Regions from separate parts of the Mesorhizobium sp. WSM4308 genome, predicted to be linked through region 1. Evidence: riboswitches for the same ligand, from Rfam matches in the RefSeq annotation. Region 1 holds a riboswitch; the other holds the start of a gene.

The links. A riboswitch is a leader RNA that binds a small molecule or an ion and turns the genes downstream of it on or off. The one in region 1 is predicted to bind S-adenosylmethionine.
Region 2: linked by a shared signal. The riboswitch ahead of CK227_RS06200 (homoserine O-acetyltransferase) and the one ahead of CK227_RS05525 (O-succinylhomoserine sulfhydrylase) in region 1 are both predicted to bind S-adenosylmethionine.

What each region holds. Positions count from the first base shown of each region.
Region 1 covers NZ_NSFW01000002.1:566,784-570,188, forward strand. Annotated here, with positions in the region: gene CK227_RS05520 (ceramide glucosyltransferase) at 1-370, shown strand, start outside; gene CK227_RS05525 (O-succinylhomoserine sulfhydrylase) at 404-1,594, opposite strand; SAM riboswitch at 1,651-1,728, opposite strand; gene CK227_RS05530 (2'-deoxycytidine 5'-triphosphate deaminase) at 1,867-2,961, shown strand; gene araD1 (AraD1 family protein) at 3,211-3,405, opposite strand, start outside.
Region 2 covers NZ_NSFW01000003.1:92,027-95,431, reverse strand. Annotated here, with positions in the region: gene metW (methionine biosynthesis protein MetW) at 137-751, opposite strand; gene CK227_RS06200 (homoserine O-acetyltransferase) at 810-1,979, opposite strand; SAM riboswitch at 2,086-2,163, opposite strand; gene hisC (histidinol-phosphate transaminase) at 2,311-3,405, shown strand, end outside.

The DNA.
Region 1 (3,405 bases):
CTGGTCACGCCAGGCCCGCTGGGCGCGCCTGCGCCGCGTAACCTTCCCGCGGTTCTTCGCGCCGGAAATCCTGACGGGCGCGGTGGTGCCGCTGGCGCTTGCGCTGGTTGCGGCGGCAAGCGCCGGGTTCAGCCTGCCGCTGACGGCCATCGCCGTGCTGGCGGCCTTTTATCTACCGGAATGCGCCCTGGCCTGGTCCAAGGGCTGGCACCTGTCGCCGCGCACGGTCGCGGCGATGATTGCGCGGGACTTGATGCTTCCAACCATGTGGGCGCGCGGCTGGCTCGGCGGCGCCGTCGACTGGCGCGGCAATGCGATGATCATCGGCACCAAGGCCGCCGAACTGGAAGAGGCGTCGTCGCGCGCCTGATCGCGGCGCGGACGACGCTGCCTCGACGGCTCCCTATTTGGCGCCCTTCAGCGCCTGCGCGATGTCTTCCAGAAGGTCGTCGGTATCCTCAAGGCCGACCGACAGCCTGAGCGTTCCTGGCCCGATGCCGAGTTCGGCGCGCGCCTCTTCGCTTAAATTCTTGTGCGTGGTCGTCGCCGGATGGGTGATCAGGCTCTTGGCGTCGCCGAGATTGTTCGAGATCAGCACGATGTCGAGCGCGTTCTGCAGGGCGAAAGCCGCCTGCTTGCCGCCCTTGACGTCGAGGCAAATCAGCGTCGAGCCGCCCGACATCTGCTTCTTGACGATCTCGGCCTGCGGATGGTCGGCGCGGCCGGGATAGATGACGCGGGCAATCTGCGGCTGCTCGGCGAGGAAATCCGCGATCTTGCCGGCGCTCTCCGTCTGCTGGCGCACACGCAGCGGCAGCGTCTCCAGGCCCTTCAGCAGCGTCCAGGCGTTGAAGGGCGACAGGCTGGGGCCGGTGTGGCGGAAATAGTCATGCAAATTCTCGTCGATCCACTTCTTGTCCGACAGGATCACGCCGCCGAGACAGCGGCCCTGGCCATCGATGTGCTTGGTGGCCGAATAGACGACGATATGCGCGCCGAGCTGCAACGGCTTCTGCTGGAGAGGCGTGGCAAAGACATTGTCGACGACAAGCCGCGCGCCGATCGAATTGGCGAGCGCAGCCACAGCGGCGATGTCGACCACTTCCAATGTCGGGTTGGTCGGGCTTTCCAGGAAGAACAGCTTGGTGTTGGGCCTGACCGCCTTTTCCCAGTTGGCGATATCGGTGCCGTCGACCAGCGTCGCCTCGATGCCGTAGCGCGGTGCCAGCGTCTCGACCACCCAACGGCAGGAGCCGAACAGCGCGCGCGCCGCCACGATGTGGTCACCGGCCTTGACGCTGCAAAGAAGCGCCGCCGTTACTGCCGCCATGCCCGATGCCGTGGCGCGCGCATCCTCGGCGCCTTCGAGCGCACACATGCGCTTTTCAAACATGTCGACGGTCGGATTGGCGTAGCGCGAATAGATGAAGCCCGGCTCCTCGCCCTTGAAGCGGGCTTCGGCGGCTTGCGCCGTTTGATAGACATAGCCCTGGGTCAGGTACATCGCCTCGGAGGTCTCGCCGAAGCCGGAACGCAGGGTTCCGCCATGCACGAGGGCTGTTTGAGGCTTCCAGTTGCGCTTCTTGCTGCTCATTGCTTTTGTTCCAGACACAAAAAAACCGGTCGCGAAAGTCGCAACCGGTCCATACAGCCTCGCGGCCAACGGTCCTTTAGCGACTTGTTTAACGTGGCTGCAAGCCGACCGGCCAAATCACCACGGGATAACGACCCTTTAGACCCGTACCACGCTTGCGTCAATTGCCGGCTTCATTAAGAGGTTTGTACCAAGCAGGTTCCGCAAAAGTGTTTCACGGTTTTGCGGCGAGAACCTGCAGCAGGAAAATCGTCTGGCCTAGGAGCGGAGCCTTGCGGCAGACAGGCATTCTTCCCGATCAGGATATCTCGGCGCTGTTCCAGTCCGGCGCGCTGAAGTCGCCGCGCGCGCTCGATGCCGACCAGATCCAGCCGGCCAGCCTCGATCTCAGGCTCGGCGACAAGGCCTGGCGGGTGCGGGCGTCCTTCCTGCCGGGTCCGGATCATCGGGTTGCCGACAAACTCGATCGGCTGAAGCTGCATGAGTTCAGCCTCGCCGATGGCGCCGTGCTGGAAACGGGCTGTGTTTACATCGTGCCGCTGCTGGAAAGCCTTGCGCTGCCCCCAACCGTGTCCGCCTCGGCCAATCCGAAGAGTTCGACCGGGCGGCTCGACATTTTCACCCGCGTCATGACCGACCGTGGCCACGAGTTCGACAAGATCGCCGCCGGCTACAACGGTCCGCTTTACCTGGAAGTCAGCCCGCGCACCTTCCCGATCGTCGTGCGCACCGGCTCGCGCCTGTCGCAGATCCGCTTCCGCACCGGCAACGCGCTGCTCTCGGAAGCCGAATTGCATGAATTGCACCGCGCGCAGATGCTGGTCGCCACCGAGCCGCCGAATATTTCGGGCGGCGGCATCGCGCTGTCGATCGATCTCAAGGGCGACGGTGACGGGCTGGTCGGCTATCGCGGCAAGCATCACACCGGCCTTGTCGATGTCGACAAGCGCGCCGCGCAGGACGTCGTCGATTTCTGGGAACCCATCCACAAGAGCGGTGCCGGCGAACTGGTGCTCGATCCGGACGAATTCTACATTCTCGTCAGCCAGGAGGCGGTGCATGTGCCGCCGCTCTATGCTGCCGAGATGACGCCCTTCGACCCGCTGGTCGGCGAATTTCGCGTCCATTATGCCGGCTTCTTCGATCCGGGCTTCGGCCATTCGGCGGCCGGTGGCACCGGCAGCCGGGCGGTGCTTGAAGTGCGCAGCCACGAAGTGCCGTTCATCCTCGACCATGGCCAGATCGTCGGCCGGCTGGTCTACGAGCACATGCTGAAGCGGCCGCAGGCGCTCTACGGCACCGATCTCGGCTCCAACTACCAGGCACAGGGCCTGAAGCTCTCCAAGCATTTCCGCGCCGCGCGCTGAACCCCGATTGCCGCCAGGCAAGATACTTGCCTGCCGGCACATCATGCGTGGCTGGCCTGTCGGTCGCCGGTATGGCGGCGCTCAAGGCGAACAAGAAAATGCAGATCTCGAAATGGATCCTGTCGGCGGCAGGCGCCGCCCGGCGCTGTAAGCCACGGAGGAAGAACAGGCGAGGGATAGGGCCAAGCCCGCTAAGATGAAACCAAGCCCCATCCCGTTCATTTTCTCTCCCAGGATATTGGCGCTATCTCAAAGCGCCTTCACCGCCACCTTCACTGGTTTTTCGATCTCGAGCGGGTTGCGCAGCGGCAGGCCGAAATCCCCGGCCTCAATCTCGAACACATCGCCGGCCTCGGTCTTGACGCCGTCGGCGAAGGACAGTGTCGCGGTGCCGAACATATGCACATGCACGTCGCCCGGCTGGCGGAACGCCGAATATTTGAA
Region 2 (3,405 bases), on a different contig from region 1:
ATTGCGCAAGCGCGCCTGCGGCCAGCCGTGGAAGGCGCCGATTCCATTACCCCAGGCGTAATCGCATCGCGATCGCCGCTCCGGCAGATTGCCCTTGCGAGGCCGCTTGGTCGGTCTCGATGCCAAGAGACGCGCCTTATCGTTTCAGCAGAAACACCGCCTGCTGGCCAAAGAAGTTCCAGAACCACCAGGGCATGGACAGGCCGATCTTCTGGCCGGCGGCGTCGAGCGCGGTCGCCTTTTCCACCGTCGCGCCAAGCTCGTCGCACAGGTTGACGAAGTCGCGGATGGTGCAGAAGTGGATATTGGGGGTGTCGTACCAGGAATAGGGCAGGTCCTGGGTCACCGGCATGCGGCCCTTGACGAACAGCGACAGACGCACCCGCCAATGGCCGAAATTGGGGAAGGAGACGATCGCCCGGTTGCCGATGCGGAGCAACTCGTCGAGCACCAGCTTCGGGTTGCGGGTGGCCTGCAAGGTCTGCGACAGGACGACGAAGTCAAAACCCTTGTCGGGATAGAACTCGAGATCCTTGTCGGCGTCGCCTTGGATGACGGAGAGGCCGCGCGCCACGCATTCGTTGACGCCGCGCTGCGACAGTTCCAGTCCGCGGCCGTCGACCTGCTTGGTGTCCTGCAGCAATTCAAGCAGCGAGCCGTCGCCCGAACCAACATCGAGCACGCGGGACTGCGGTGGGATCAGATTGGCGACGACCTCGAGGTCGACGCGCTGGCTGCCGTTGACGCTCATGATGTCGTCTCCTTTGCGGCGCATGATCCCGATCCTGAAAGGCTGCAACTTTCCGGGGTCATGCGCTTAGCCCTCTCGCCCGCGCCGCGGAGCCGATGAAGCCGTTGATGGCGGCGAACAGTTCCGGCTCGTCGAGCAGGAAGGCATCGTGGCCACGGTCGGTCTCGATCTCGACGAAGGACACGGACGCGCCGGCGGCGTTGAGCGCGTGCACGATCGAGCGGCTTTCTTCGGTCGGAAACAGCCAGTCCGATGTGAATGACACCAGGCAGAAGCGGGTCTTGGTGCCGGCAAAGGCATCCGCCAGCCGCCCGCCATGATCGGCGGCGAGGTCGAAATAGTCCATCGACCGCGTCATGTAGAGATAGGAATTGGCGTCGAAGCGGTCGACGAAAGTCATGCCCTGGTGGCGCAGATAGCTTTCGATCTGAAAATCGGCGTCGAAGCCGAACGTCAGCGCTTCGCGGTCCTGCAAGTTGCGGCCGAATTTTCGATGCAGGGCGGCTTCGGAGAGATAGGTGATGTGGGCGGCCATGCGCGCCACCGCCAGGCCTTTTTCCGGGCGCTTGCCGTGTTCGAAATATTTGCCGCCATGCCAGTCCGGATCGGCCATGACGGCCTGCCGGCCGACCTCGTGGAAGGCAATGTTCTGTGAGGAATGGCGCGCGCCGGTGGCGATCGGCAGCGCCGAAAAGACGCGCTCGGGATAGCTCGACGCCCATTCCAGCACCTGCATGCCGCCCATCGAGCCGCCGAGCACGCAGAACAGTTTCTCGATGCCGAAATGGTCGATCAGCATCTGCTGCGCCCGCACCATGTCGCGGATAGTGATGACGGGCAGGTCAAGCCCATAGGGCTTGCCGGTGGCGGGGTTGGTGGAAGCTGGCCCGGTGGAGCCCAGGCAGCCGCCGATGACGTTGGAGCAGATGACGAAGAAACGGTTGGTGTCGATGATCCTGCCGGGGCCGATCAGCACTTCCCACCAGCCCGGCTTGCCGGTCACCGGATTGGTGCTGGCGACATGCTGGTCGCCGGTCAGCGCATGGCAGACGAGGATGGCATTGGAGCGGGCATCGTTCAGCGTGCCGTAGGTCTGGTAGGCGATCTGGAACGGCGACAGCAGCGTGCCGGCGTCGAGCTTGAGCGGCTTGTCCGCCCCGAAGCGCAACACCGGGCTCGACGGCTGGTCGGCCTCGTTGTTGGTCTTTCCTGCGCGCAGAGCGGCCATTCTCGTCTCACCTATTGCATCATATCGGGCGAAAAATCGCCGCCGATGCGTCCGTCCGGCCGGCCGCGGACAATAAAAAACCGGCATTGCCATTCGCAAAGCCGGTTACGTCACGCAAACGGCCCTTTAGCGAATTGTTTAACGTGGCTGCAAGCCGACCGGCCAAATCACCACGGAACTGTTGCTGCCCTTCTAGAACTCGCCCGCCCTGCCGTCAATGCCGACATCCGGGCCGCTGCTGGCACCACTGCCACCCCTCGACATTATCGGCCACGGCTTGTATTTCCGCTGCGGCCTCCGGAGCGAGGCATTTTCGACGGATTTTGCAAAAATGAACCAGACACCGGATCAGGCACGTCCAACCCCGCGCGCGGGCATCATGGACATTGACGCCTATGTGCCGGGCAAGAGCGCCGCACCCGCCGGTGTCGCCAAGGTCTACAAGCTGTCGTCCAACGAGAACCCGCTTGGCCCGTCACCGAAGGCGATCGAGGCCGCGCGTGAAGTCGCCGCCAGGCTCGACATCTATCCCGACGGCACCGCCAGACGGCTGCGCGAGGCGATCGCGGAAGTGCATGGCCTCAACGCGCAGAACATCATCTGCTCCAACGGCTCAGACGAGATCCTCGGCCTGCTGGCGCAGACCTATCTGGCGCCCGGCGACGAGGCGATTTTCACCGAACACGCCTTCATGGTCTACAAGATCTACATCCAGTCGGCCGGGGCTGCGCCGATCGCGGTCAAGGAGACCGATGAGCGGGCCGACATCGATGCGATACTGGCGGCCGTCACGCCGCGCACGAAGATCGTGTTCCTTGCCAATCCCAACAATCCGACCGGCACCTATGTGCCGTTCCAGGAGGTGCGCCGCCTGCATGCCGGCCTGCCCAAACATGTGCTGCTGGTGCTCGACGCGGCCTACGCCGAATATGTCCGCCGCAACGACTATGAGGCCGGCATCGAACTGGTTGGCAGCGCCGAGAATGTGGTCATGACCCGCACCTTCTCCAAGATCGGCCTCGGTGGCGCGCGGATCGGCTGGATGTATGCGCCCATGCACATCGTCGACGCCATCAATCGCGTCCGCGGTCCCTTCAACGTCAATGCGACGGCGATCGAGGCCGGCATCGCGGCAATCCGCGACCGCGCCCATGTCGAGCGCAGCGTGGCGCATAACGAGACCTGGCTGACCTGGCTGAGCCAGGAGATGACCGGGCTCGGGCTGCGGGTGACGCCCAGCGTCGGCAATTTCCTGCTCATTCACTTTCCCGACGATCAGAAGCATTCGGCGGCCGCGGCGGACGACTATCTGACCGCGCGTGGGTATATATTGCGGCGCGTTTCCGGCTACGGCTTCCCCAACGCGCTGCGCATGACCGTCGGCACGGAAGAGGCCAATCGCGGCGTTGTCGCCGCGCTCACGACA